Regions from separate parts of the Neomoorella glycerini genome, predicted to be linked through region 1. Evidence: riboswitches for the same ligand, from Rfam matches in the RefSeq annotation. Region 1 holds a riboswitch; each other region holds the start of a gene.

Region 1 (9,642 bases):
TGATTGATGCCAAAGAAGGCAAAATTATCCGCCGCATTCCACCGGAAAACGTCCTGAAAGTGGCCAGCCAGATGCAGCAGCTGGTGGGATTACTTCTGGATGAGCTGATATAGGGGGGTGTTCTAATATGACGGGAAGCCTTTATATTTCCGGCCTGGCTTCAGGGCTGGATACGGATACCCTTATTAAGCAGTTAATGGATATTGAACGAATACCTTTAACCAGGTTACAGCAGCGTAAAATCCAGTATAATCTTGAAAAAAATGCCTGGCATGATGTTTACGTACGCATTTCATCCTTATGGAACACCTTAGGGGATCTCAAACTGGCATCTACTTTTAACAGTTTTAAAGCTACTTCTAGCAACGAGGCTGCTTTAACGGCGACGGCCGACAGCAATGCTGTTCCCGCTAGCTATGAAATAGATATTACGCAACTGGCTAAACCTGAAACAGTAGCGAGTAGTTCTCAAGTCAGTACTGCTGATAATGTTTCTTTAGGCTTACCTGCTGGTAAGCTTTATATTAACTTTGATGATGGCACATCAAAACAAAGATATATTGATGTTGACTCAAACAGTACTTTGCAATCAATTGTTGAAGCGATAAATATTGTTCCTCCAACGACAAGCGATCCGGGTGCAGGTGATATAGTAACCGCCAGTATAGTAGATCACAAACTGGTCATTACCAGCAAAACGAGTGGTTCGGGTGTATCAATTAGCTTTTCTGATGACGCGAGTGGTGCTATAACAGATAAACTATACCTTACTTCTCCAACTGAAATACAAATAGGGCAAGACGCCCAATTTAGTGTAAATGGCTTAGCGGTTACCCGCTCAAAAAATACGGTTGATGATGTTATCCAGGGAGTTACTTTAAATCTAAAGGGTGTTACCAATAGTCCTGTAAACTTGCAAATAGCTAGCGATACTCAAAGAGCAATAGATGCCGTCAATGCTTTTGTAGCCCAATATAACTCCGTGATGGACTTTATTGCCACTAAATTAGGCGATAAAGGTGACCTGCAGAGCGATCCCACCCTGATGGCAATCCAAGAAAAACTCAGACAACTGGCTAGTGGTATAGTAAGTGGGGTAACAGGACCATATAAGAGCCTGCAGGATATAGGGATCAGCACGGGTGAAGTGGTGGGTAGCGGCACATTAACTTTTGACCGCAGTGGAAAATTAACAATTAATACCGATAAATTGACGGCAGCGTTGGAAAAGGATGCCGATGCTGTTTACCAGTTATTCTATAATAATTCGGGTACGGGCGGCGTGGCAGTCAGTTTTGATAATTATTTAACCTTCTTAATTAAAGGTACAGGAAATTCCACTTATACGAAAGGAATTTTGGTTGCCCAGGAAGATGCGGCCCAGAATATTATTGACGATATCGACGACCAGATCGCCCGTATGGAAGATCGGCTGGCCATGAAGGAAGAACAGTTGCGGCGGCAGTTTACGGCCATGGAGCAGGCCCTGGCGGCTTTGCAGAGTCAGGGGACCTGGCTGGCCGGGCAGATTGCTGGCCTGGGGGCCTACCAGCGGAAATAGATTAAGACGCCAATATAATTAAATCTTACTTTATGATACTATGTTCATAAATCGGAGTGGAAGCGGCGAGGATGTGGAGAGGGTTGAAGAGCCCCTTAAGTTAAGTTTAACTTCCTGACGTAGTTTGCCGGCAGGCGTTGTAGGCTTTAAACTAGCGACCCTTTAGGCACAAGGTGAATAAAATCGAGGTGTAATAAAATGGCTGTCAACAACCCCTATCAGGCCTACCAGCAAAACCAGGTCCAGACCCTGTCCCAGGAAAAGCTGGTGCTGATGCTTTATGATGGAGCCTTGCGCTTTTGTCGCCAGGGGCTGGCTGCTATGGAAAAAAAGGATTATGCCGGAGTAAGCAATAACCTGGGCCGGGTCCAGGATATCCTGAGTGAACTGATGGTGACCTTAAACAGAGATGTGGGAGAAATTGCGGAAAATCTTTATAAGCTATACGACTTCATGTACCGTCATCTGGTCCAGGCCAATGTAAAAAAGAGCGCAACTATGATTAATGAAGTAATTGACCTGTTACAGCAGCTACGCGACACCTGGGAAGAAGCAACAAGAATTTACCAGACCCACGATTATCGCACCAGAATAGGGATGAACTGGCAGGGCTAAAAATGAGCGAAATAGAAACAGTGGCCAGGCAGCTTTTAGAGGCGTATGACCAGGAAGTAGAACTGATGCAGATGTGGCAGCAAAACTTAAAACACCAACAGCAGGTCATTCAAGCCAGTGCCTGGGATGAGTTAAATAATCTCATTGCAGAAGCCGCTACCTGGAGGGAAAGGTTGACCCGGGTGCGGCAGGCTACCCGGCAGCTTGAAAAGCTCCTGGTAATAGTTTCGGGGTGTGAAGGTCTGGAGTGGGAAAGGGTTGAGCTCCTGCCGCTGGCAACCCGCCGGGAACTGGCCGGGGCCTCCCGGCAGGTGCGAGCTTTATGGGAGGAATGCCGGCATCTGCAAGAAGCTAATATAAAAAATATGCAACAAGCTATAGCAACAACCAGGGCTGAGCTGGAGCAAGTACAAACAGCCCGGCAAATGGCCCGGGCCTACCGGCGGGAAAATAAAACCACGGTATCCCGGTGCCTGGACCGGCGGCTATAAGTTAAGATGAGGTAGAGAGCAGGGGCAGGGGATGGAAGACAATGAGTAAGCAGGTTGAAATAACAAAACTATCAAGCCGGGGGCAAGTAGTAATTCCTAAAGAAATCCGGCAACAACTGGGATGGGAAACGGGCGATCATGTAGCCGTGGAAGTGCAGGGGGATATGGTCATCCTGCGGCGCCTGCAGCTAGAAAGTTTCCGGGAGGCTAGGCACCAGCAGGTCAGGATGAGTTTAATCAAGTAGATGAAGAAACGGGTGCGGGGATGGCGGGAAAAGCCCGGGGCTAATCTCCCGGTATTATATCCTGTACTGGAATGTTTAGTCCCGGGAAAGCCAGCAGCGAAATATGATCGCCGCGCCCGTATTCTTTAATCTCTCTATACCCGGACGGCGAAGGCAGGCGATAGGCAGTCACCTGCTGCGCCTGGAGGTTAACCAGCCATACTTCATTTACCCCGCCCTTCGCATACAGGTTTACCTTTACTTCGCGGTCATAGGCCACCGAAGTGTCAGCCACTTCGACTAACAATAGCACGTCCTCCGGCCGGGGGTGGAAAGAAGCATAATAATCATCGCGCGGCTTGAGCAACATCAAGTCAGGCTGGGGTTCCGAGTTTTGGTCCAAGCGTAAAGGGTTCTGGGTGTCTACCAGGGCATTATTGCCTATTTTGGTGCTAAAGATGCGATCCATCCGTCTCACACACGCGGCGTGCCGGGTCCCTATTGGCACCATCTCTATAATCTCCCCATCAATCAGCTCTACCCGGTCATTTTCTCCTAATATGCCTGCCCGGGCCATCTGGTAAAACTCCTCAACGGTAAAACGCCGACGGGCAACCTCGACTGCCGCCATTCTTTAGAATCCCCCTTTCTTCTGTCCTTCCTTCTGTTATATATTATACCCTACATCCTTACCAGGATGATTGTCGTATCTATACGATCCCAGGCTGATTGTGATGGCTATATTATACCACAGTTGGAATCGAAATCTTTAGAGGGATAGAAAAAAAGGAGACTGTTCTTGAAGGGGTGAAACGGTTCTATTTTTTTTGGTTAATTTTCTCTCAACCTGCAGGAATTTGGCAAAACGTGTTGAATAAATATCGACAGAATCCAAGTAAAATTTTCTTACTCCGGGCGTCAAGGGCAAGCTCTCCGAAAGGGGATGCGCGCAAAGCTATGGGTCTAAGGTCCGGGCAGAGTGGGACCGGACTATGATTGCCAGGCTACCGTTTCCGGTTCTTTAAGCTGCCCGGTAAACGGGTTTTTCTTTTAGGACCAAAGTCCCAGACAAATTTAGGACTTAAGTCGGATACCCAAATTCCCATAGAAATGCTAAAGTGGTAACTGCTGGAGAAAAAAATCATTTTTCCGGGAAAAAGGGGGAAACATGGATGTTTATGACGCCGGCTATCTATGTCCTGGAAAAGGCCCTGGATACGGCAACTTTGCGTCAGCGGGTTATTGCCCACAATATTGCCAATGTCAATACCCCCGGCTTCAAGCGCTACGAAGTTTCCTTTGAAGAGAAACTCAGCCAGGCTCTGGGATTAGAGCCTGGTCTGCCCCTGTATCGTACTAATCCCTATCACCTGCCGGCAGCAGGTTCAGATCTTACCCCGGAGGTTAACCAGGATAACAGTACTAGCATGCGCCAGGACGGCAATAACGTGGATATCGACCGGGAGATGGTCGACCTGGCCCAGAACAGCTTGAACTTTAATTTTGCCACCCAGCAGCTAAACGGCCGGCTGGCTATGCTGCGCTATGTGATCAATGAAGGCAGGCGCTAAGCGGCCCTAACTCTGATAACAAGCGAGGGCGTTATATTTCAGGAAAACACTGCAATGACGCCTGCGGGGGTTTGTGTTGGCGGCTCCGGCGGACGAGCCCGTGGATTGGAGGTAGGAGGAGTGGAACTGTTGCCAGCCCTGGCCATCAGCGCTTCTGGCCTTACGGCTGAGCGCCTGCGCCTGGATCTCATTGCCAACAATCTGGCTAATATCAATACCACCAGGACACCCCGGGGCGGCCCCTACCGGCGGCAGGTACCCGTTTTTGCGGAGAAGCTGCGGGAAGCCCTGGGACAATCACCGGGACAGGCCCCTGGCAGGGGCGTGGAGGTGGCGGCCATTGTGGAGGATAATACGCCGCCCCGCCTGGTATATGACCCTTCTCACCCTGATGCTGACCCTAACGGCTATGTGGCTTTACCAAATATTAATATCGTTACCGAAATGGTAGATATGATAACCGCCACCAGGGCCTATGAGGCCAACGTCACCGTCCTGAATGCGGCCAAGGCCATGACCCTGAAGGCCCTGGAGATCGGGCGTTAGGAGCAGGGGGCTTGGCTGCCGCTAAAGTGAGAGGCGGAGATTTAGTTATAAGGAAGTGATTCCCATGCTTCTTACACCGGTTTCCCTGTTAATACCGGCTCCCCTCCAGGATAGCCAGCAATCCCGGCTCATCCCCCAGGGTACAGAAGCCGTAGCCAGGTCTTTTGGTGAAGTCCTGCGGGAAAAACTGGGGGAAATCAACACCCTGCAACAGCAAGCCGATGCCCTCACCCAGGAGTACCTGGCCGGTAAAATAGAGGACGTCCACCAGGTCATGCTGGCCCTGGAGCAGGCTAACCTTTCCCTCCAGCTGGCCATGCAGGTGCGCAATAAGGCCATTGAGGCTTACCAGGAAATCTCCCGCATGCAGGTTTAGCAGCAAGCCGGTTGGAGGCCATATTCATGCGCCGCAGTTGAGCTGGACTAACTTCGTTACAGTACTTTCTGGGAAATCACTCGTTTTGGGGTGGCGCAGCGGCGGGGTGTCCCGGCCTGAGATTAAAGCTTTCTGGCAAGGGAGGCATTTTGTCCTGGTTTTGATATTAATTATGGTTAGCAAGTAAATTTGCCTTCCGGGAGCTCAAAATGAAGGTTAAAGATATACTGGACAGGATAAAAAATTTCTGGCAGGGTTTAACCCCCGGGCGGCGTTCGGCCCTCATGGCTATAAGTATAGCCGCCCTGCTGGGGGGCGCCTTCCTGGCGCAGTGGCTGCTAAAGCCCCAGTACGCACTCCTGTTTACCAACCTGCAGCAGCGGGACGCGGCAGCGGTGGTAGAAAAGTTAAAGGAAATGAAGGTGCCCTACCAGCTGGCGGGCGAGGGGACGACCATCCTGGTACCCAAGGACCAGCTCTACCAGCTGCGCCTGGACCTGGCCAGCGCCGGGGTTTTAAACAGCGGCCAGGGATTTGAACTCTTTGACCAGAACAAGCTGGGCATGACCGATTTTGAACGCAACCTGGATTACCAGCGCGCCCTGCAGGGAGAGCTGCAGCGCACGATTGTGGCCATGAATGAAGTGGAAGACGCCCGGGTGCACCTGGTCATCCCCCAGCCCAGTGTCTTTTTACAGGAACAGCAGCCGCCCTCTGCGGCGGTAATGCTGAAACTAAAACCCCTGGCGCGGCTGAAGCCGGAACAGGTCAAGGGCATCATGGAGCTGGTGGCTGCCAGTGTAGCGGGTCTCAAGCTCGAGAATATCCGCGTCATTGATATGTACGGCAACGTCTTGAGCGACGGCCTGGCCGGCAGCGAGACGGCGCCTTTAACCCAGAAGCAGCAAACCCAGATGGAATTAAAAAGGCAGTATGAAAGGGACCTGGAACAGAGGCTCCAGGCCATGTTGACCCAGATCCTGGGTCCAGGGAAAGCCGTGGCCATGGTCACTGCCGACCTGAACTTCGACCAGCAGGAAATTAAGCAGACGGTCTGGGGCAAGGAAGGCGCCTTGAGGAGCGAGCAAATTAAAACTGAGCAGGGCACTACCGGTGGCACCGGTGGACCGGCAGGGACGCCGCCCAATACCCAACCTCCTGTATACCAGGCGATTAACCCTACCACTGGAAATTATAATAAATCCGATACAGTTCATAACTATGAGCTGGACCAGACCCAGACCCATACCATCGTGGCTCCCGGCCAGGTAAGACGGCTTTCTACGGCGGTGGCTGTTAACGGTCCGGTGAGCCCGGATATGAACAACCAGATCCAGCAGATTGTCAGTGCTGCCGTGGGTTACAACCCGGCCCGGGGCGACCAGATTACCGTTACCAGTATGGCTTTTGACAATTCCCTGCAGCAGCAGATGGCGGCCGAAATGGAGGCCCGGCAGCAGCGCCAGCAGGTGCTCCAGCAGTACCTCCTCTGGGGAGCAGCAGGGCTGGGGGCCTTGCTCTTAATGGGGGTGTTAATCATACTCCTGTTACGCCGCCGGCGGCAGAAAGCTTTACAAGCGCGGCTGCCCGGCGAGGCTTTACTGGCCGGTATGCAGGCTGGTGTCCTGGTAGAACCCTTGGTAGTTCAGCCGGTAGAACCGGTGGATGTGGAAAAAGAACGCCAGGAAGCTGAACGCAAGGCCAAACTGGAGCGCTTGAAGGAGATCATCCGCCAGCGGCCGGAGGATGCAGCCTTACTAATCAAGGCCTGGCTGGCTGAGGATTAGGGGTGGCTTGATTGGCGAGGCAGAAGGCCCTTTCCGGCCTGGAAAAGGCAGCGATTTTTTTGATCAGCATTGGGCCGGAGTTATCATCGTTAATTTTAAAACAAATGGCCCAGGAAGATATCGAGCGCATTACTTACCAGATTGCTAACACTACCTCCATTGACCCGGCAACCATGCAGCAGATCGTCGATGAGTTCCTGCAGCTCAGCGATGCCCATATGTTCATCCTCCAGGGAGGCATGAAGTATGCCCGCGAGGTGCTGGAAAAAACCCTGGGGCCGGCACGGGCGGCGGAAATTATTAAAAAACTCCTGGCCACTTCCAAAATCCGACCTTTTAATATGATCCGCAAGGCCGATCCCAAGCAGCTTGTGAACTTTATTTATAACGAGCATCCCCAGACTATAGCCCTGATCCTGGCCTACCTGGAACCGGAGCAGGCAGCGGTAGTCCTGGGGGCGCTGCCAGACCAGTTACAGGCCGATGTAGCCAAAAGGATTGCCCTCATGGAGCGGGCTTCCCCGGAGACATTGCGGGAACTGGAGAGCATCATGGAACAGCGTTTATCCTCCCTGGTGGAGCAGGATTTTGCCGTTGCCGGTGGTTTAAAAAGCCTGGTGGACATCTTGAACCGGGCCGACCGCAGCACCGAGCGGACCATCCTGGAATCCCTGGAACAGGATGACCCGGAACTGGCCGACGAGATCCGCAAGCGCATGTTTGTCTTTGAAGACATCCTGACCCTGGATGATAACTCCATCCGCCGCGTCCTCAGGGAAGTCGACCTCAAAGATCTGGCCCTGGCCCTCAAGGCGGCCAGCGAGGAGGTGGCCAACCGCATTTACCGCAACCTCTCCAAGCGGGCTGGCGAGATGCTCAAAGAGGATATCGAGTATATGGGCCCGGCGCGCCTCCGGGATGTGGAAGAAGCCCAGCAGCGCATTGTCCAGATTATCCGCCGCCTGGACGAAGCCGGTGAGATTATCATCGCCCGGGGAGGCGAAGACGCCATTGTTGTCTAGGATACTAAAAAAAGCTGGATCAGGTTGGGGCGAAAGGGTGATCCCCCTGCGCCCCGTGCAGGTGGCAGCGGCTATAGAATATACCGGAGAGGAGGCCGGCAAGCCGGAAGCCCGGGACGAAATGGAAGCTAATGCCGCGCGGGAAGTGACTGCCGCCCGGGAAGAGGCTGCCGCCATCCTGGAGCAGGCCCGCCGGGAGGCGGCGGCTATCAAAGAGGCAGCCCTGGAGGAGAGGCAGAAAGCCCTGGAAGAGGGCCGTGCTTCCGGGGAGGCGCGGGGCTACCAGGAAGGCCTGGCCCGGGCCGAGGGGGAAGCTGAGCGTATTCGCCGGGAGGCTGAAGCCGCCCGGGAAGAAGCCCGGCAGGTCCTGGCCGAGGCGCAGAGGGCTTACCAGGAGACGATTAGCGCCGCTGAAGGTGAAATTATCGAACTGGCCCTGGCCATTGCCAGCAAAATAATAGGCCAGGAAATAGAACTGCGACCGGACCTGGTGTTAGAAATCGCCCGCCAGGCCATCCGCCAGGTGGCCGAGGGGCAAAATTACATAATTTACGCTTCCCCGGAGGCAGCCGGGACTATCCGCCAGCGCCGCGCCGAACTCCTGGCAGAAGCAGCGCCGGGAGCGCGGCTCCAGGTAATTGCTGACGCGGGTTTTAAGGCCGGGGACTGCCGGGTTGAGACGGAAAATGGCTTTGTTGACGCCAGCGTCGACAGCCAGCTGGAAGAACTGAAAAAGATCCTCAGGGTAGACGCCCGTGCTACACATACAGCGCCGGACTTTCTATCTGGAACTGGCGCAGCCAGTTCCCACAGTTTTCCGACCTCCGACTTCCAGCCTCCAACTTCTGTTTTGGCAGGTGGTCGGCCGTGAGCCTGGCCCCCGACCTCACTACCTACCGGCAACGCCTGGCAACAGCCAGCCTCTGGCGCCGGGGGGGTAAAGTTACCAGGGTGACTGGCTTAACTATTGAAGCCCGGGGCCTCAAGGCTGCCGTAGGCGAACTTTGCCATATTTATAACAACGGTGCGGCGCCTGTTGTGGCCGAGGTGGTCGGTTTCCGGGAAGAAGTGACCCTCCTCATGCCCCTGGGAGAACTGGAGGGTATTGGACCCGGCTGCCGGGTGATGGCGGCCGGCCATGGGCACCGCATCCCGGTGGGACGGGGGCTGATGGGCCGGGTCCTGGACGGTCTCGGGCGGCCGCTGGATGGAATGCCCCTCGTAGGAGGCGATCTCCAGCCGGTCAACAACCGTCCCCCTCATCCCCTGGCACGGCGGCGGATTAAAGAAATCCTGGCCACCGGGATCAAGGCCATCGACGCCCTCCTCACCTGCGGCTGCGGCCAGCGGGTGGGCATCTTTGCCGGCAGCGGGGTGGGCAAGAGCACCCTCCTGGGGATGATTGCCCGCCACAGCACCGCCGATATCAATGTCATTGCCCTCATTGGC
Region 2 (9,642 bases), 1.5 Mb from region 1:
CACTTACTGTGGAGAGGCTCAGACAGCCTTCGACAGGGGCATTGACGCTACTATCAAGACCGGGCCGGAAGTTTTAAGGCTTAGGGGAGGTGCGCTAAAATGGTAACTCCTGAAAGGGAAAGGCGCATTATCGACTTTTGTCGCCGCTTGATTCAGACCCCCAGTGTGACCGGAAAGGAAAAGGATGTTGCTTCCCTGGTTCAGCAGGAGATGGTTTCTTTAGGCTATACCGAGACCTGGATCGATGAGCTGGGCAATGTGATAGGTCGCGTGGCAGGCCGGGGGCAGGGCCCTGCCATCCTCTTCGATGGCCACCTGGACACGGTGGATGTAACCGAACCCGGGACCTGGCAACACCCACCCTTCCAGGGCCGACTGGTTGACGGCAGAATCTACGGCCGGGGAGCTGCCGACATGAAGGGAGCCTTAGCCGCCATGGTGTGTGCCATAGGTTTCCTGGCCCAGGATGGCGTAAATAGGGGCGGGGATCTCTACGTAACCGGTACTGTGGTGGAAGAAGTGGCTGAAGGAGTTGCTTTGAGCCATATTTTAAAAAAAATACGCCCGGCTGCAGTGGTTATCGGCGAAGCCACCGGCCTAAACCTTAACTTTGGCCAGCGCGGCAGGGCGGAAATCGTTCTCGAAACCCGGGGCCGGCCGGCCCACTCTGCCAACCCGGGGGTAGGTGTAAATGCCGTATATAAAATGCTGCCCCTGGTAGAGGCCGTCCGCCATCTGGAGCTTCCCATCGATCCCCTTCTGGGCCCGGCCATAATGGAACTGACGGACATCATCTCGTCGCCCTACCCGGGGGCTTCAGTGGTGCCTCAGCGCTGTCGCGCCACCTTCGACAGGCGCCTGCTGGCAGGGGAAGAACCGGACCAGGTCCTGATGCCGCTTCAATCCATAATTGTAGCAGGCCGGCTTAAGGATCCGGAACTTGAGGCCGAGGCTATGATAGCCCCCCTGGATATTACTACTTACACCGGCCGGGCCTTAAAGGGCCTAAAATTTGCCCCGGCCTGGTGTATAGATAAGGGGCACCCCCTGGTGGCCGCAGCCCGGGAAGCCCTCGTCAAGGCAGGCCTGCAGCCCTCCCTTGCAACCTACTGGTTCTGCACTAACGGCAGCGGGTCGGCCGGGAAGTTGGAGATACCCACCGTCGGGTTCGGGCCCGGCCGGGAAAGCCAGGCCCATGTTACCGATGAGTATATTGAGGTGGATGAACTATTGGCTGCGGCCAAAGGCTACTACAGCCTGGCTGGAACTTTGAGCATCAGCGGCCTGTAGTTGAAAAAGGAGACTCAAATCCCTTAAGCCGCTTGCTGGCCGGCTGAACAAAAGCTAATCCTTTGGAGAAGGGCTGGCCAAATGAGAGGGTTTACAAACGTCAAAAGTATGCCTCGCCCGCGGAAAAAAACACTCTTCTTTTCCATAATTCCCCTAAACCAACGGTAAACTCACTTTCCCTTAGTATCCTATGTTCAAGGCAAACCTGTCGAAAGGCAGGGGCGCAAAGCCATGGGTCTAAGGCTTGTATAAGCTATGATTGCTAGGTTACCGGTGGACCTTCTGGGAGTGGTTAACGACCCCAAAAGGGTGTCCACAAATGGTTAACAGTAGAGTTAAGGCGCCAGATTCCTTTGTCACCATATACAAAAATGTAGGGGTTATTTTTAATGAAGCGTCCAAAGGGAAAAAACCACGCCTGTTGAAAATAACAGGCAAGCAATATGAATGTTAACACTGTCCATTATTCAGGGTTAGGTACCATTCGTTTGTGTATTAGTTAACAAAAGGGGAGGGGTAGATTTGATGGTTAATATAAAGGTAAAAAGATGCTCTTTATGGAATTAAACATGTGTGTAAATGTGAATGTTAGTACACTACCTAATTATTAAATTATCATATACAAAAAAGTGGGGGTTAAATGCCATGTGCGCTGCAGAAAAAGGAAGACTTCATGGGAATGGGAAACTGAATCCAGTAATAAGCCGGCGTTCTTTTCTTAAGTGGAGCGCAATCGCAGGCGGAAGCATAGCTTTGACAGGCTGTAACCTTACTGGAGGAGCCAATAGCAAAACAGCCACGAATTTAGCCAGGACCTCAGGGGAAAAAGAACTTATCGTACCAACCAGCTGTATTCACAATTGCGGTGGACGCTGTTTACTCAAAGCCCATGTTAAAGATGGGGTAATTGTACGCTTAAGCACTGATGATCAGGGGCCGGATACCTTTGAAGTACCCCAGGTGCGAGCGTGCCAGAGGGGCAGGTCCCAGTTAAAACGCCTTTATCATCCTGACCGTCTTAAATACCCTATGAAACGGGTGGGCGAACGGGGTGAGGGCAAATTTGTAAGGATTTCCTGGGACGAAGCCCTGGATACCATTGCCCAGAAAATGAAAGAAATAAAAGCGCGCTATGGCAATGAAGCATTTTACTATGTCTATGCCTCCGGTACTATTGGCGCCACCCTCTATAACTGTTATGCTGAATTTCCCACCTGCGGAGGACCATTGCAGCGCCTCTTAAACCTGTTTGGCGGCTATTTGAATTACTATGGTAACTATAGTGCCGCCCAGTATTATTATGTCGTCCCTATGATGTTTGGTGCCCTGGGAGGCAATAGCCCTAAAGACCTGCGTCATGCCCGTTTAATTGTACTCTGGGGGCATAATCCTGTCGAAACGAAACTGGCTGGTGCCGGGGGCGCCTGGTATTTACAGCAGGCCAAAAAGGCAGGCGCTAAAATTATTGTAATCGATCCGCGCTACAGCGATACCGTGGGCAGTTTGGCCGATGAATGGATTCCCATACGACCGGGTACGGACATGGCCTTAGTCTCGGCAATTGCTTACGTTCTGATAGAAGAGGGACTTTACGACCAGGAATTTCTCAACCGTTATACAGTCGGCTTTGATGAAGAGCATATGCCGCCGGGTTATCCACCGCAGGAGTGTTATAAGAACTATATTCTGGGGAAACAGGACGGTCAGCCCAAAACACCGGAATGGGCTGAACCGATCACGCGTATTCCGGCTAACCGTATCCGCCAACTGGCACGGGAAATGGCCAGGATAAAACCAATGACGATATTGCAGGGCTGGGGTATGCAAAGAAGGGCTTATGGCGAACAGATTGTAAGGGGAATTCCGGTGCTGGCCGCCATGACCGGTAACGGCGGTAAACCAGGCAGTGGCCCGGGACTCGATATGATAAGCCCCCCAATGCCCATGGGTGTTTACCCCACAGGCAACAATCCGGTAAAAGCAACGATCTCCTTCTTCACTTTCACTGATGCAATAATCCGGGGTACGGAAATGGGACCCCAGGATGGGGTAGTGGGGGTCGAACGCTTATCCAGTAATATTAAATTTATTTGGAACTATGCTGGTAATGCCCTTATTAACCAGCACGCTAATACAAAACGAACCCATGAAATTCTTCGCGATCCGAATAAAGTAGAATTTATTGTGGTCCATGATCTTTTTATGACTCCCAGTGCCAGATATGCCGATATTTTATTACCAGATACCCATCATTTTGAACGTAATGACATCGCTACCTCAACGTGGGCCCATATTGCCGGAATCGGTTACGCTATCTTTATGAATAAAGTCATTGAACCTCCGTATGAATGTCGTAATATGCTGGATATCTGTACTGAGCTAGCTCGTCGCCTGGGCCTGGAAAAGGAATTTACGGAGGGCAAAAGTGAAGAAGATTGGTTGCGGGAAATGGTAAACACCGCACGGCAAAAATTACCGGATTTTCCTGATTACGAGGCATTTAAGAAGATGGGGATTTATAAACTCTCCCCAGATAAGGAAGGAACTGGAATAGGGTTTATAGATTTTTATCGTGACCCGGAACATCATCCCCTGGATACGCCCTCAGGCAAGATCCAGATTTTCGACCCGCGGATGTATGATAAAGGTAACCCCAAAGAGATCCCGGCTGTTCCCAAATATATTGAGGAATGGGAAAGCCCCTGGAGCCAGGAAGGGCAAAAATATCCATTGCAGGCCATCGGTCACCATTATAAACACCGCGTTCATTCTACCTTTGATAACATCTCCTGGCTGGAGGAAGCAGCACCCCAGGTGGCCTTTTTAAACCCGCTGGATGCCGGCGCAAGGGGTATCAAAGATGGTGACATGGTACGCATTTTTAACGACCGGGGCGAAATCATCATGCCCTGCCGGGTAACACCGCGGATTATGCCCGGGGTGGTAGATATTCCCCAGGGTGCCTGGTTTATGCCTGATGTCCGGGGAACAGACCGCAGAGGATGTATCAATACCCTCACATCACACCGGGTTAACCCCCTCGCTTTTGGCAATGCTCAGAATACGATTCAAGTTCAGGTAGAGAAAGCATAGGAGGTGGTACCAATGGCCGGACAGCTAGGTTTTCACGTCCAGCAGGACCGCTGTATCGGCTGCTTTACCTGCCAGATCGCCTGCAAGGATAAAAACGACCTGGAGGTAGGACAGCTCTTCAGGAAAGTCCATGAGATAGCCGGCGGCGGCTATACCGTGGTGGGCAACAACGCCGTTAAAGCCGACGTCTACGCCTACTGGATTTCAATAAGTTGCAACCACTGCCAGGAGGCGCCCTGCGTTAAGAACTGCCCCACCGGCGCTATGCAGAAGCGCCCGGAGGATGGGGTCGTCTTTGTCGATCAGAATAAATGTATCGGTTGCCGTTACTGCGTCTGGAGCTGCCCCTACGAGGCGCCCCAGTATAACCCCGAAAGCGGCAAGGTAGGCAAGTGCGACTTCTGCCGCGATCTCCTGGCCAAAGGGGAACAGCCGGCCTGCGTAACCGCCTGCCCCATGCGGGTACTGGATTTCGGCCCCCTGGACGAACTCAAGAAGAAATACGGCGGTACCAACCAGATCAAAGGCCTGCCTGACCCCAACCTTACCAAACCTTCAATTTTAATAACTCCCCACCGGGATGCAGCCCTGGGGAAATAGGAATGGGAGGAGAAGCTAATGGGTAAAGAATGGGCGCTGGTACTTTTCACCTTACTGGCCCAGATGAGCGTAGGTTTAATGGTCGTCGCCCAGGCCTTGAATTTAAAGCAGAGGGAAGGGCTCAAGCCGGTTCTCCTGTGGGTAGGCATCCTTATGGCGGCCAGCATGATTGTCTCTCTAGGACACCTGGGCAGCCCTGTAGGAGCGCCGCTGGCTGTTCTGAATTTGAAGACCTCGTGGCTCAGCCGGGAGATTTTCTTCTCGGCCGGGTTCTTCGTCCTGTGGCTGGTGAGTTACTATGTTGAGGTGCGCAGCGGGGCCGGTGAGGGGGCCAGGGCCGCCCTGGGCTGGCTGGCCGGCCTGTGCGGGATAATAGCCCTCGTCAGCATGGCCAACATCTATGTCCACACCATCCTGCCGGCGTGGGAGACGGCCTATACCCATATAGTCTTCTACAGTACGGCCCTGGTGCTGGGGGCCATCCTCTACGCCGTGCTGGCCTACCGGGCCCGGCAGGAAGGCCAGGGAAGCATGCTGAAAACAACGGTCATCCTGGCGGTCATCGGCGTGGCCCTGCAGCTGGTCAGCCTGCCGCCCTACCTGGCCAGCTTGAGCGCCGGACCGGTAGCGGCGCAGGAGAGTGCCCGCCTGCTCCTGGGAGCAGCGCCGGCCCTGGTATTGAGCCAGGCCCTGGCGATAATCGGTGGCCTTGTCTTTACCTTCCTGGCCCTGCGGGCGTACGGCGAAAATGGTTCGGCCCTGACGGGACAGTGGCTCTACGGCGCCCTGGCCCTCCTCATCCTGGCCGAACTAGCCAGCCGCTATCTTTTCTATGCCACCGGGGTCAGCATTATGGTCGGCCAGTTCTAGGGCCGCCGGGCGTTGCGGGCAAAAGGGGTCATCCCCTGCCGCACTTTGGACCCCGGAGGTTATTGGTCTGCCCGCCGAGCGCTTTTCCCTGGGAGGGGGCTCCAAGCCGGCCCGGTCTCACGGTGGGGGAGGGGCAGATCAGGCGGTCCAATGCCGGCGGCCATGGGCTGGTGCAAATTTTTCCGTTCCCTGGTGTGCGGGATTAAAATCCCCGGCATAGAAATTACCTCCATCCCTTCTCCCTCTCAGCGTATAAACGCCAGGTCGCGGGCCCTTATCTTGCGGCGACCCAGGAGGAGAGGCGGGGGGCATTTTGAGGAGGTTTGTTATGGAAAAGACATCTGGCTGGAGGCCGATACGATTGAGCTGGCAGCAGTTATGGAAGGAACCTCTTTAAGATTAACGGCTAGTGCCGTTCCAAAAAAATAATTAAGATAAAAGATGATTTTGGGATTCTGCGTCGAATCTTCTCTACAGGAGGAGATCGACCATGTGCTTATACGTACGCTCCGAGGCCTTCACTGCCCTTCATTTTCCGGCACTGGACCACCTTCTCCCGAATATCGTTATACTATATTTTGATGCAGGCGATAGTTTGCGGAAAGCCAGTGGTGCACGGGTTTTGTGGAACTGAAAAACGCTAACCCCTGGGGCAGTAGAAACCGCAGGCCTGTCTTTCCGGCCGGACCTTCGCCACAGCTTTGACCAGGGCTTCTTTGCCAGCCAGCCAGATAAAGTCCCGGGCCTGGAGCTCCACCGGCACCCGGCGTTCCCCGGTAAGATAGAGGTCCAGGGTGGCCAGGCAGGCCGGTTTATTTTCTTCCCGGCCCAGGATCAAGGCATAATAGCGGCAACCCATGCAGGTGGCCGAGGCCCGGTCTTTAAGCCCCGGCAGCATCAGCCGGTGGCCTTCATACAAAGCGTTAGCCCCGCGCATAGAGGACACCCACCCCCGTCAGGGACGCTGCCCGAAAGACGGCCCTTTCCCCGTAGCGGTTTTTCAACCGGTCGCAGGCCCGGTCCAGGCGGGCCTGTTTTTCCACCCGGCCGAAGAGGTCTTCCTGGCGCACCTCTGCCGGTACCAGGCCGGCCAGGCTCACCCCCACCAGCCGAACCGGCCGCCAGGGCGGCCAGTGGCGGCGCAGGAGCCGCCGGGCCGCCGTGTAAATATCGGCAGCCGTATCGGTATAACGGGGCAGGGTAAAAGACCGCCCCAGCCAGTTGAACTCAGCGCCTTTAAGGCTTATACTCACCGTGCGCCCCAGGTAATTTCCCAGGCGCGCCCGCCGGGCCACCAGCTCGGCCAGCTCCAGTAAAACCACTTCAATCTCCTCATAACCATAGTAGTCCCGCGGCAGGGTGATCTGGTGGCTGATGGATTTCACCCTTTCCAGGGAGTGAGGGTCCACCGGGCTGCCGTCAACGCCGTGGGCGCACTGGTGTAAAACCTGTCCCACCACGCCGAAGCGCTTGACCAGCACCTCGACAGGGAAGCAGGCCAGGTCGCCGATGGTATGGATGCCGAGTTTGGCCAAATAAGCCTCCATGCGGGGGCCGACGCCGAAAAGCTTCCTCACCGGCAGGGGCCACATTTTTACAGGGACATCCGGGTAATCCAGGACCGTCAGGCCGTCGGGCTTTTGCATCTCGGCCGCCATCTTGGCCAGGAGCTTGGAAGGCCCCAGGCCGATGCTGGTGGTAATGCCCACTTCGTCTTTGATCCTCTGCTTCAGCCGCCGGGCGATGGCCAGGGGTGAGCCGTGGAGTTCCCGGCAGCCACGGACATCCAGCCAGGCTTCATCAATGGAGAAGGGCTCCACCAGGGGAGTAAAGTCCCGCATGATGCGTAAAAGGCGGGTGGAAAATTCGATGTACAGGTCATGGCGGGGAGGGATGAAAATGCCGTCCGGGCAGAGGCTCTTTGCCTCCCGGACGGTCATCCCCGTTTGGATGCCGTAACCCCGTTTGGCCTCATAGCTGGCTGCCAGGACAATGCCGTGGCGGGTGGCCTCCCGGCCGGCGACGATAACCGGGCGCCCGCGTAAAACCGGGTCCAGGGCCTGGTGGACGGAGGCGAAGAAGCTGTTGGCGTCGCAGAGGAGAATGATGCAGGAGGAAGACATCTACGCTCGCCACCGGAACAAATGTTTGAATATATTATACCTCCGGTGGCGGCAGGTGGCAAGAGAGAGGAGAACGGATGTGTGAAAGAAAAATTTGCCAGTAGGCAAAGGTGCTGCTAGTGCCACCCCCAAAAAGACATACATCATATTGGAAAGAAATACCAATATTAGGCAACCCATATCTTTCGCTGTTCTTTGAGAATCTTTTTATCTTTATGCCAGTTCCTGTAGGCAATGTATCGGCGGATCGCCAGCAGTTAGGCACAGCATGCTGGGGAGTCCGCTCTCTATTCTTCTTATGAGCCAGGCCTGTAACACCTTCAGCTTCTATCCTTTCCTTCAAGCGGATTACCTGGCGTTCACTTAAGTCCAGGACCTCAGCAGCCTGCCTGTTGGTAATCTTGCCTTTAACGGCTTGTTCAATCACAAAACACCCTGCGCGAATCTTTGGTACTCAAAAAGATTTCTCCTCCCATAGTGACATTTTCTCAGTCCGCTTACAGGGTGACAATATCACAGTCTGGTGACACAGGATTAAAGCTGGCATTGCTTCGGCTGGGGTAGTATGTTAAAATGGAACTAAATATCTTTCACTGGTGGCAGCATGGTAAGGGAACTTATAAAGGATCTGGTAGTCAACTTCCAAGCTGAGGATAAAAGGAACAGGAAGGGTTTCTTTTTCGTCGTTTCCGGGCCTTCCGGGGTGGGGAAGAATACGCTGCTGAACTATGCCCTGGAGCGGGTCCGGGGTATTTACTACCTCCCCTCAATAACCACCCGCCCCATGCGACCGGGGGAAGCCCAGGGCTTCCCGTATTTTTTTGTCAGCAAAGCTGATTTTGAAGCAATGATCGCTCAAGGAGCCTTCCTGGAATGGAAGCAGATTCATTCCGGGGACTACTACGGTACCCATTTACCGACAATTGTTTATGCCCTGGAGAACGGCTATGACATTATTACCGACATGGATGTCCTGGGATGCGTTGAGGTCATGGAGCGCTTCCCTGAAAATGTCGTCCCGATTTTTATTGCCCCGCCAAATATGGAAGAATTGCGCCAGCGGCTGGCCGGGAGGGAAAAGGACGCCGGGGTGATAGCCAGAAGGCTGGAACGGGTGGACATGGAAATGGGCTATGTCGATAGGTACCGGCACGTGATCGTTAACGACGACCTGGAGCGGGCCGGGAAAGAGCTGGTCCGGATTTTAGAGCAATATTCCCAAAGTGGTACTAAAAAGTAAGGGCTAACTGTCCAGCCTCGGCAGAGGCTGAAAAAATCAGCCCAGAGCTTAAGCTGGCCGATTATTTTCACCCGGGGAGCGACATATCAAGGCAGTCCCCGGGCTTTTTCTAAAGTAATACTTCGTGCTGCAGCTCCCACATCCGGCGGTAAAGCCCTTCTTGCCGGAGAAGCTCCTCATGCCGTCCCCGCTGGACTACCCGTCCCTTATCCAGGACCAGGATCTCATCCATGGCCTCCAGGCCTGCCAGGCGGTGGGTTATGATCAGGGTGGTCCGGCCGGCCATTAAACGGTAGATAGCCTGCATTATTTCCTCCTCAGTTACCGGGTCCAGGCCGGTGGTGGCTTCATCCAGCACCAGGATGGGGGCGTTTTTCAGAAGGGCGCGGGCAATGGCCAGGCGCTGGCGCTGGCCTCCGGAGAGTT
Region 3 (9,642 bases), 410 kb from region 1:
GTGCAGTTCGCCAATTTCATCAATAAACAGGATACCCCCGTGGGCGCGGGTGACGGCCCCGGGTTTGGGCTGGGGAATGCCGGCCATGCCCAGGGGACCGGCGCCCTGGTAGATGGGGTCATGCACGGAACCAATCAGGGGATCGGCAATACCCCGTTCATCAAAACGCGAGGTAGCCCCATCCACTTCGACAAACCGGGCCGTCTCTTTAAAGGGGGAGAGGGGGTTTTTCTTGGCTTCTTCCAGGACCAGGCGGGCGGCTGCCGTCTTGCCTACCCCCGGCGGCCCGTAGATAATAACGTGCTGGGGGTTGGGACCACAGAGGGCGGCCCGGAGCGCTTTCAGGCCCTCCTCCTGGCCAATTATCTCCTCAAAAGTAGTGGGCCGGGTCTTTTCCGCCAGGGGTTCCGACAGGGATATTTCCCGCATCCGTTGGAGTTTCTCCAGTTCTTTACGGGATTCCTTCTCGACAGCCACCCGGTTGCCCTGCTGGTTGCGCAAAAGGTTCCAGAAATAAAGGCCGATGATCACGGCAAAAAATATCTGGATAAAGCTTAAGAATCCTCCCAGGCCCTGACCCCATTCATACATTGGTCTTTACTCCTTTCCGGATATCTCTATCACCTAAAGTTTATCCGGAAAGGAAGATTTTATCCAAAAAGGCGGTGGCTTGCCCGCCACCGCCTTGCCTTCAGGCTGTTTCTTCTTTTTTCTTCTTCCTTTCTACCGTCAACAGCAGGGGTTCTTCTTTACGCAGGACCACGTCTTTTGTGACGATACACTTGCTGATGTTGCTGCGGGAAGGTATTTCATACATTACGTCCAGCATTATCTCTTCCAGGATCGCCCTTAAGCCCCGGGCACCGGTTTCCCGTTTCAGGGCCTCCTTAGCAATGGTCCGCAGGGCGTCTTCCTTGAATTCCAGGGTGACCCCGTCAATCTCAAATAGCTTCTGGTACTGCTTCACCAGGGCGTTGCGTGGTTCTGTCAGCACCCGTACCAGGGCATCTTCGTCCAGGGCATCCAGGGTGACGATAACCGGCAGGCGGCCGACAAACTCGGGGATCAAACCGTACTTCAACAGGTCGACCGGCTGGACCTGCTTTAAGATATCGCCCACCTGGATATCCTTTTTACCGCGGATTTCCGCACCAAAGCCCATGGTCTTCTGGGAGATGCGGTTTTTGATAATTTTATCCAGGCCGTCGAAGGCACCGCCACAGATGAAGAGAATATTGGTGGTATCCAGCTGGATGAACTCCTGGTGGGGGTGCTTGCGCCCTCCCTGGGGAGGTACGCTGGCAATGGTCCCTTCCAGGATCTTGAGAAGGGCCTGCTGGACACCTTCGCCCGACACGTCCCGGGTAATGGACGGGTTTTCCGACTTGCGGGCGATTTTATCTATTTCATCGATATAGACGATGCCCTTTTCCGCCTTCTCCACATCGTAGTCGGCCGCCTGGATGAGCTTTAACAGGATGTTCTCCACATCCTCGCCCACATAGCCGGCTTCCGTGAGGGAAGTGGCGTCGGCAATGGCAAAAGGTACATTCAGGATCCTGGCCAGGGTCTGGGCCAGGAGCGTTTTACCGCTACCGGTGGGCCCGAGCATGATGATGTTGCTCTTCTGGAGTTCGACGTCATCCATCTTCATGCCCAGGTTGATGCGCTTGTAGTGGTTGTAAACGGCTACGGACAGGGCTTTTTTGGCCTTATCCTGGCCGATGACGTACTGGTCGAGGATTTCCCGGATCTCTTTGGGTTTGGGCAACTCGCCCATTTCCAGGTTCAGGTCCTCGCTTAACTCTTCCTCGATTATCTCATTGCATAGCTCAATGCACTCGTCGCAAATATAGACACCAGGGCCCGCGACCAGCTTTTTGACCTGGTCCTGAAGTTTACCACAGAAGGAGCACTTCAGCTGGCCCTTATCGTCGGTGTATTTATACATGATGTTAGTTCACCTCGCTGTCCCTATTTACCGGGCAACTCGCGCTTGGTGATCACCTCATCGATTAAACCGTACTCTTTCGCTTCCTGGGCGGTCATGAAATGATCGCGGTCGGTGTCCTTAGCAATCTGTTCCACCGGTTTGCCGGTAATATCGCTTAAAATACGGTTTAATGTATCCCGGATGGCCAGGATCCGCCTGGCATGGATCTCGATATCCACGGCCTGCCCCTGGGTACCACCCATGGGCTGGTGAATCATGATTTCACTGTGGGGCAGGGCAAAGCGCTTGCCTTTAGCGCCGGCAGCCAGGAGAAAAGCGCCCATGCTGGCTGCCAGGCCGACGCAAATGGTGGAAACATCGGGCCGGATATACTGCATGGTATCAAAGATAGCCATCCCGGCCGGGATGGAACCACCCGGGCTGTTGATATACAGGTGGATATCTTTATCGGGATCTTCTGCCTCCAGGAATAGCATCTGGGCAATCACCAGGTTGGCTACATGATCGTCAATGGCGCTTCCCAGGAAGATAATCCGGTCTTTCAATAAGCGGGAATAAATGTCGTAGGCCCGCTCACCCCTGTTGGTCTGCTCTACTACTATTGGTACCAGGATTGACATTCCTTACCCCACCTCCGTGGTAAAAATTCCTTCCACAACCTCTTCACCTTGATAGTCTACTTTCCCTAGCCTTCAGTTGCAGCAGTTTCTCCTGTCTCCCTGCTTTCTCCTGTCTCCCCGTCCCCGCCTTCCCGGGGTGGTACGGCCACACTGTGTTCTACCAGAAAGTCTATGGTCTTTTTAATCATTATATCGTATTTTAACACAGACAGGTAGTCAAGATTCTGTCGCAATTCGGCCGGATCCTGGCGGGTAAGCCTGGCCATCTTTTCAATTTCATCCCGGAGTTCTTCTTCGGTAGCCTCGATATTTTCCACCCTGGCGATAGCTTCCAGCACCAGCTCGGTCTTAACGTCCTTTTCCGCCTCCGGCCGGAAGTCCTGCTCCAGCTCATCCATATTCTTTCCCGTAGCATTCAAGAATTCTTCCAGGGTTATCTTCCTTAGTTGCAGGTTGCGTTCCAGTTCCCTGATGCGGGTTTCGATCCGCCGTTTAACCATGACTTCCGGTAAATCCACCGTGGCTGCCGCCACGGCCTTGGCCACTACGGCCCGCCTTACGGCAGCTTCGATCTCCTGCCGCCGCTTTTCTTCCAGCCGTCGGTGGATATCCTGGCGCAACTCGGCCAGGGTTTCACACTCGCTGACATCTTTAGCGAATTCATCGTCCAGGGGGGCCAGCTCTTTCCGTTTAATGCCCCGGAGGGTTACCTGGAAAATAGCCTCTTTGCCCGCCAGGCCTTTCTGATAGTAGTCGGCAGGGAAGGTAACTTTAACGGTGCGCTCCTCATTCACCCTGGCACCCACCAGCTGCTCTTCAAAGCCGGGTACAAAGGTGCCCGAGCCCAGTTCCAGCGGGTAATTATTGCCTTCTAAACCCGGAAAAGGCTCACCATCTACCGTGCCTTTAAAATCAATGCTGACAATATCCCCCGCTGCTGCCGGTTCGTCTTCGATGACTTTAATGGTTGCATTGCGTTCCTGCAAGTTTTTCAGGTAGGCGTCGATATCCTCTTCGGTAACTCTTACTTCCGGCCGTTCCACTTCGAGGTCCTTGTAGGTGCCCAGGTGGACTTCCGGCTTGACTTCTACTCTGGCCTTGAAGATTAGAGGCTCGCCTTCCTCCACCTTGACTATTTCCACTTCCGGTCGATCGATGGGTTCCAGCTTGTGTTCGGCCACCGCTTCTTCATAGGCCGGTGGAATAACTATTTCCGCCGCCTCATTATAGATGGGCTCCTTGCCGATATACCGTTCCAGGATGAAACGCGGCGCCCTGCCTTTCCTGAAACCCGGGATATTTACCTGCTTGACCAGGCGGCGGTAAGCTTGATCCAGGGCTTTCTGCACCCGGGGGGCTTCCACTTCAACTTCCAGAAGTACCTGGTGCTTATCTAACTTCTCGACGGTTGCCTTCATTACTTACTTGCTCCTCCCTGCTCCCGACTACTGGACGCCATTCATTATGACCATCCATTTAGCTTAAAATACTATCAGGCTTTTATTTCGCCGCTTTGCCTGCCTTTTCCTGCCGCCCTTATTAAAAAATAAGCCAGGAGAATAACACCTCGGACAGGTAAATACCCCATCCGAGGTTGCCCGGGCCAAAAATATGGAGCGGAAGACGGGATTTGAACCCGCAACCCTCGCCTTGGCAAGGCGATGCTCTACCGCTGAGCTACTTCCGCCCGTTATTCAGGCACTACCACGCTTTCCGTAGCGATATCTTAGCAGATAGCCCCGCTTCTGTCAAGTTTTCTGCCGGCCGGCGTACGTGTCAAGATGTAGTAGGCAAAAAGAGACCTCACATAAAAATCCCATATATATCCAACACCTTTTCCGGCTCCGGAGTATTGTGCAGTAATTCTCTGCGCCTGTCAAGGTTAAAGCCTGCGGCCGCCTACGGCGACCTTGACAGGCTTCGCGAATTACTGCCTGCTCTAATTAAGCCGGAAAAGGGGTTAGAATATAGCTCCACTAATTCTTGTTAGTTGCCTCAAGGTATATTTAACCCAATCTGTTCCCGCCTCAGGGCCAACAAGGGCTGGTACTCTCTTCCTTAACCATGCTTCTACGTCTTCTTTAACTATCTTCTTTTCTTTTATTACTTTAACGGGATTCTTTTCTACTTGTGGCATCTTCTTTTCTAGCCATGCGGCTAATTCTCCATTGGCTTTGAGCATAAGTAATGCTACCATGGCCGTTGCTCCTGCTTCGCTCCAGCTCATTCCCCTCTTTTTCATGCGAATGGCTATTTTTTTGTCTACTGTTGTTTCGGCTACGCCCATCCCGTATAACTTTAGCCCTTCCAGTTGTCGTGGTAACCGCAAGCGGTAATCTAACAGGTTATCGCGATATCTTTGACAGTAGTCATATACTTTTTGGCGTTGTTGCTTGTTTTTGCGGTTCGGTGCTTCTTCTATGAGTGCTTCCATGGTGTCCAAAAAGACCTGCTCTTGACCTTTGGCTAAAATCTCCATTAATCCTCGCGCTGTTTCGTTCCCATAAGCCTGCCTTATATCCCGGTGGAGGTGGTAGCGGTCCAATTGTACAATGGCTCCTGGTAACTGTTCTTTGGCTGTCTTCTGGATCCAGCTGGCTCCGTCGCCATTGACCACATATATTGTTTTTTCGTCTATCTCGTAGTACCTGGCTATTTCCGTGGTGAGGGCTTCCCAAAATTGTTCTCCATCTTCATAGATGCCCATTACTACCCGCGGGTTCTTGAGATGCCGGGCATTCCCTTTTTCTATCCACCCTTCGTATACTATTCCTACTTTTACTTCTATCCGCTCTTGCTTGCTCCTTTGCAGGGGAATCATTATGCCATCGGCTTCGATAAATAGTGCCGGTACTTTTTTCTTTTTGCCTTGGGGCTCTTCCCCGCTCACGAATAGCTTGTTGCGCAGGGCTTCTTGCAGTCCTTTTTGTTCCAGTCCATTTCGTTTTACTTCGCTATGGATGGTCATATGGCTTAATTGGCCCATCCCTGCTTCGGCCATTATTTCCGCTGCCTGCCTGAAGGGTAACCGGGTTGCCAGCGATACGGCTAATTTGAGCAGTCTTCCTGTCAGGCGCTTTCCTTGGCGTAAGTTCAGGGCTTCGTCTAACAGAAACCTTCCCTCGCCTCTTTTCTTTTTGCGCGTCGCTTTGACATATAGTCGGCGCTTAAAGGTTATATCCCCGTACAGGCAGGTGATTGTGCGGTAGCGGAAGCCAGCTATCCTATATCTCTTGGGTTTTGCTGGCATAAGGGCATCATCCAGGGCTTCCAGTACGGCTACCAATAATCGCCTGGCTATTTGCAGGATAACTTCTTCTAGAGTGTTGAAATTCTCGATACCATCTAATAAACTAAAGATGGTAGCGGTACTGGTATTACCGTTTACCATAAAGAGACCTCACTCCTTTTACGGTGTTTTTCTTCTTGTGAGGTCTCTTTTCTCTTTTTTGCTCCTTTTTCCTCCTGCCTACTGTAATTTTACACTAACGCCGGCCGGATGTCACCGGACTGTGACAATTTAACTCACCGGTCAGGTTGAAAAATCTCCCCATCAACCGCGGTAATCAGGCCTCTGCGCTCGTCTTCAATCTTTTGTAAAAGATTGTGAACCAGGATGTTAACCTGGCCTTCGATTAGCCTCAAGAGATAGTTTTTATAGGTTGCTGGCAAAGTCTTGTGGCGCAGGTAATCGTCCAGGAGGGCTTCCAGTACTTCCTGGTTAACGAGTTTATCCCGGCAGGTCATCAGACAATAAACCTCTGGTTTTATTCATTAAACCCTATACCCCTTCCTGGCATTCACGTGCGCGTAGCGCCGTCAATAGAAAACTCCCAAAAAAATAAAGGACAGCCTTTCACGCCAAAGGCCGCCCCCGTCTTGACGCTGGAACATATGGCAGCAAAAAATACCGGCAGCCTGGCGATCTTAGCCTTCAGGCCTTAGACCCATGGCTTTGCGCCCCCCCCTTTCGGCGGGGTTTGCCTTTAGCGGTAACCTTTTACGCTATTCGACATCTATGCCTTTCCCGAGTTCGACAGTTGCTAGGTGAATAATAAGCGCAACAGCTTGTTGCGCAAGGGTTTCAGGGATCGGCTTTTTGGGCGCGTGTTACTAGGGACCCTTTCTGGCCTTTGTTTCGACCGCGATTATTTGCGGCGGTTCCTTTATCCCAAGGGTCTTGAAGATATGCTGCTGTGGCGGGGTTGTTTCCGTCCTTTGGAGTACCCTGCCCTCAGGACCAACAAATTCGCCCAGGTGCATGCGTTCCAGGGTCTGGCGGATGTTCCGCCAGCTATCCTGCACTTTCGTTTCAGCTACCCGGATTAGGAGCAGTCCCAGCCAGCACAGGAGGACGTGAGCATGGATGCGGTCGCTCAGGCGATGATAGACCGGCCGCAGCTCTAAGGACTGCTTCATGGTGCGGAAGGCATCCTCTACCTCAAGCAGTTGCTTGTAGCCGAGGGCCACGTCTTCAGCACTTATGGTATCGTCCGAGGTTCTTAAAAGGTATTTGCCGTCCAGCTTCTCTTCAGCTTTCACCCTGGCCGCATCGATATAGGGTTGTCCCTTCTTGTCGGTCTTGAGATAGCGGCCATAAGTGGGATGGGCAATGAGCTGGCAGCAGGCTTTAGTATGGGGTTCGCCTTTGAGGTCCCCAATGGCCGCTAATTCTTCCTTGAGGCGGGCCAGGATTTTCTCCCGCTCCAGTCTGTCTTTTTCTGCTTCTTTAGGGTTACGTACCAGGATATATCGTACCCTTTTTTCGCCGTCGCCGACGATAACTTCTTTAACTTCAAGGTTATCCTTGACAGTTTTGTAACGGCCCGGCCGGGCAAGGGCCTCTGCCACCGTATCCTTGCCGCTGCGCATCTTTTCGCCGGCAATGTAGTGGCCGCCGGCGCGCTGGAGGTAACGAAGGTTGTCTTCCGAAGCAAAACCGCGGTCGACAACAGTAATGACCCGGCCCAGTTGCCAGCCCACCAGGTCCTTTTTGACTTGCTCGATTACCGCCATGTCGGCGGTGTTACCCGGCCAGACCCAGCAGCGTACCGGCAGGCCCTCCCTGGTGACAGCCAGGCCGATTACCACCTGGGGTAAATCCGGCCGGTGGTCCTTGGAGTTGCCTTTACGCCGAAGGTGCTGCTTATGGTCCTCCGGATTATCCTCCTCTTCCACTTCAAAGTAGGTGGAGGTGGTATCGAAGTACAGGAGATCGACTTCCAGGTTGAAGAGGTGGGCCACGGAGAAGAAGATATCCTTTTGCAGTTCTTCAGCAGCCTCCAGTAAGAAGTCCATGGCTCGGTAAAGGTTTTGCACCGGCACGTCCGGGAGGCCGGGAATGAAAACATCGTGGCTGACCCAATCCTCGGTCTTAAGTTTACTGGCCGGGTTCAAAGCCCGGTTGGCTACCATAGCGAAGATGGCTCGTTCTACCGGCGCCTGGAACTTACGTTTGGCCAGCAGCCCGGCTAAAACGCGGTTGATACCCAGCTGGTTCCAGAGCTCGTTTAACACCCAGGCGCCACCTATAGGCCGGCTGGAGACAAAAGTTAGGGGAGCGCTGCCGTTTAACTCTGCCTGGGTGCGTAAAGCCTCTTCCGGTCCCAAAAAACGCGTAATACTCTTTACCAGGCGGACCAGGGCTTCCCGGTCTACATCCTCTTCGCGGCCGAAGTTGAAGAGTACTTTGGCTTTCGGGTAGCCGGCCTTGGGGTCCCAGACGTTGTGGGCAAGCTGGATATAACGGACAACAGAGCCGTCCTTGTTTTTGCGGGAAATAGTTCTTATGTACATGTCTATATTATAGCGCATGTACTACATTACCATCAAGTTTTAATCCCGAAATCGTGTGCCTATGTGATTTTTGATTTTTGAGCTCTCCCAAGATCGGGAAACGTTGATTTATAAGGGTTCTTCATCTGAAAAGCAGTCATTTTTGCCTAGCAACTGTCGAACTCGGGCCTTTTTTCCTGCAAAATATGCCAATTTTTTGGGGCCAAAAAAATAACCCGGTGCAATCCGGGTGTGATAGGGTATATATTAAAAGGAGGTCAGAGGGCTTTGCTCGAGTTTATAATAGCACCCCGGCGTTATAATTGTATTAAGCCCTCTTTAAATTTTAATTAAACTTGAAGCTGCTAATATGGGAACCAGCCGGTGGGAATTTTTAACTACCAGGATGCTTGCCCCCGCTCCATGTTTGGCCAGGGCATATTCCAGAGCCGCGGCCACGGTGGCCATGGGCTTGATGTGGACCTGGCGGGTTATCTCCGGGTCTAACTGCGTTTCAGCAAAGATAATTTCATGGTCGCAGAGGATCTGGGCCGTAGCGTAGGCGCGGTGCATTCCCGGGCGGTCTATTTTCGCCGTCTTTAGTTCCCGCACCACCTCTGCCGGTGCCGCCTTGCTCAAGTACTTAAACATTGTTTCATTATAAATCCCTTCGGCCATGGGAGAGACGACGATTATCGTCCCGCCCTTTTTAACGCAGGGGTACTGAACCCCGTTGCCGGCTACTACCCCCAGGGCCTCGGCGGCAACATGGTACAGGTTATTATCTTTGGGATGGCCGGCAGCAACGATTACGATGTCTGCCGGTGTGGCAAAGCGGGCTTCATAAATCTTGCGCGCCGTACGCTCAATCAGGGTCTGGTGGGCCGCTTCCACCTCGCCGCAGATAACATCAATAATCTCTTCTTTTTCATTAACTACGGCGTTGATTAACAGGTCCAGGCCCGCCAGCCGGGCGACGTCATAGCCGAACTGGATAAAGGGGTTACCTTCTACCTTGCCCAGGCCGGTGTGCGGGTCGTCCAGGGTAGCCGGGGTATGGATGCTGCTGATAGTTTCACTTGAGGAAAGCCCCACGGCTATGGCCTTGCCGCCGCCGCTGTAGCCGGCAATGGGATGGGGTAAAATCGTGCCCAGGGCGATCTTGAGATCAGCTTCATAAAAATAGCGATTTACTAAGGCCGGGTAACCGCCCGGGGTCCGGCCCAGGTCGACCAATGGACTGGTATCGGAAAAATGATTAATCACCTTAATGCTGTCAACCTTACTCCCTAC

Evidence for each region. Region 1 has a riboswitch for cyclic di-GMP ahead of flgB (flagellar basal body rod protein FlgB). Riboswitches for the same ligand answer to the same signal wherever they lie in the genome.
Region 2: linked by a shared signal. The riboswitch ahead of MGLY_RS03385 (DMSO/selenate family reductase complex A subunit) and the one ahead of flgB (flagellar basal body rod protein FlgB) in region 1 are both predicted to bind cyclic di-GMP.
Region 3: linked by a shared signal. The riboswitch ahead of MGLY_RS08940 (hypothetical protein) and the one ahead of flgB (flagellar basal body rod protein FlgB) in region 1 are both predicted to bind cyclic di-GMP.

The regions. Positions count from the first base shown of each region.
Region 1 is NZ_CP046244.1:2,231,746-2,241,387, forward strand. It holds gene MGLY_RS11050 (flagellar protein FlaG) at 1-113, shown strand, start outside; gene fliD (flagellar filament capping protein FliD) at 128-1,561, shown strand; gene fliS (flagellar export chaperone FliS) at 1,760-2,176, shown strand; gene MGLY_RS11065 (flagellar export chaperone FlgN) at 2,179-2,667, shown strand; gene MGLY_RS11070 (AbrB/MazE/SpoVT family DNA-binding domain-containing protein) at 2,709-2,912, shown strand; gene MGLY_RS11075 (Uma2 family endonuclease) at 2,953-3,522, opposite strand; cyclic di-GMP riboswitch class I at 3,805-3,903, shown strand; gene flgB (flagellar basal body rod protein FlgB) at 4,064-4,462, shown strand; gene flgC (flagellar basal body rod protein FlgC) at 4,583-5,008, shown strand; gene fliE (flagellar hook-basal body complex protein FliE) at 5,073-5,384, shown strand; gene fliF (flagellar basal-body MS-ring/collar protein FliF) at 5,594-7,171, shown strand; gene fliG (flagellar motor switch protein FliG) at 7,183-8,193, shown strand; gene MGLY_RS11105 (FliH/SctL family protein) at 8,183-9,064, shown strand; gene fliI (flagellar protein export ATPase FliI) at 9,061-9,642, shown strand, end outside.
Region 2 is NZ_CP046244.1:698,762-708,403, reverse strand. It holds gene MGLY_RS03390 (YgeY family selenium metabolism-linked hydrolase) at 100-1,290, shown strand; cyclic di-GMP riboswitch class I at 1,479-1,565, shown strand; gene MGLY_RS03385 (DMSO/selenate family reductase complex A subunit) at 1,936-4,383, shown strand; gene MGLY_RS03380 (DMSO/selenate family reductase complex B subunit) at 4,396-4,983, shown strand; gene MGLY_RS03375 (dimethyl sulfoxide reductase anchor subunit family protein) at 5,002-5,853, shown strand; gene MGLY_RS03370 (hypothetical protein) at 6,494-6,790, opposite strand; gene dinB (DNA polymerase IV) at 6,777-7,976, opposite strand; gene MGLY_RS03360 (helix-turn-helix domain-containing protein) at 8,011-8,403, opposite strand; gene gmk (guanylate kinase) at 8,581-9,216, shown strand; gene cydD (thiol reductant ABC exporter subunit CydD) at 9,326-9,642, opposite strand, start outside.
Region 3 is NZ_CP046244.1:1,818,067-1,827,708, reverse strand. It holds gene lonB (ATP-dependent protease LonB) at 1-591, opposite strand, end outside; gene clpX (ATP-dependent Clp protease ATP-binding subunit ClpX) at 692-1,951, opposite strand; gene clpP (ATP-dependent Clp endopeptidase proteolytic subunit ClpP) at 1,975-2,574, opposite strand; gene tig (trigger factor) at 2,640-3,992, opposite strand; tRNA gene MGLY_RS08950 (tRNA-Gly) at 4,187-4,261, opposite strand; gene MGLY_RS08945 (ISLre2 family transposase) at 4,535-5,965, opposite strand; gene MGLY_RS08940 (hypothetical protein) at 6,100-6,321, opposite strand; cyclic di-GMP riboswitch class I at 6,484-6,569, opposite strand; gene MGLY_RS08935 (IS1634 family transposase) at 6,688-8,370, opposite strand; gene MGLY_RS08930 (nickel-dependent lactate racemase family protein) at 8,689-9,642, opposite strand, start outside.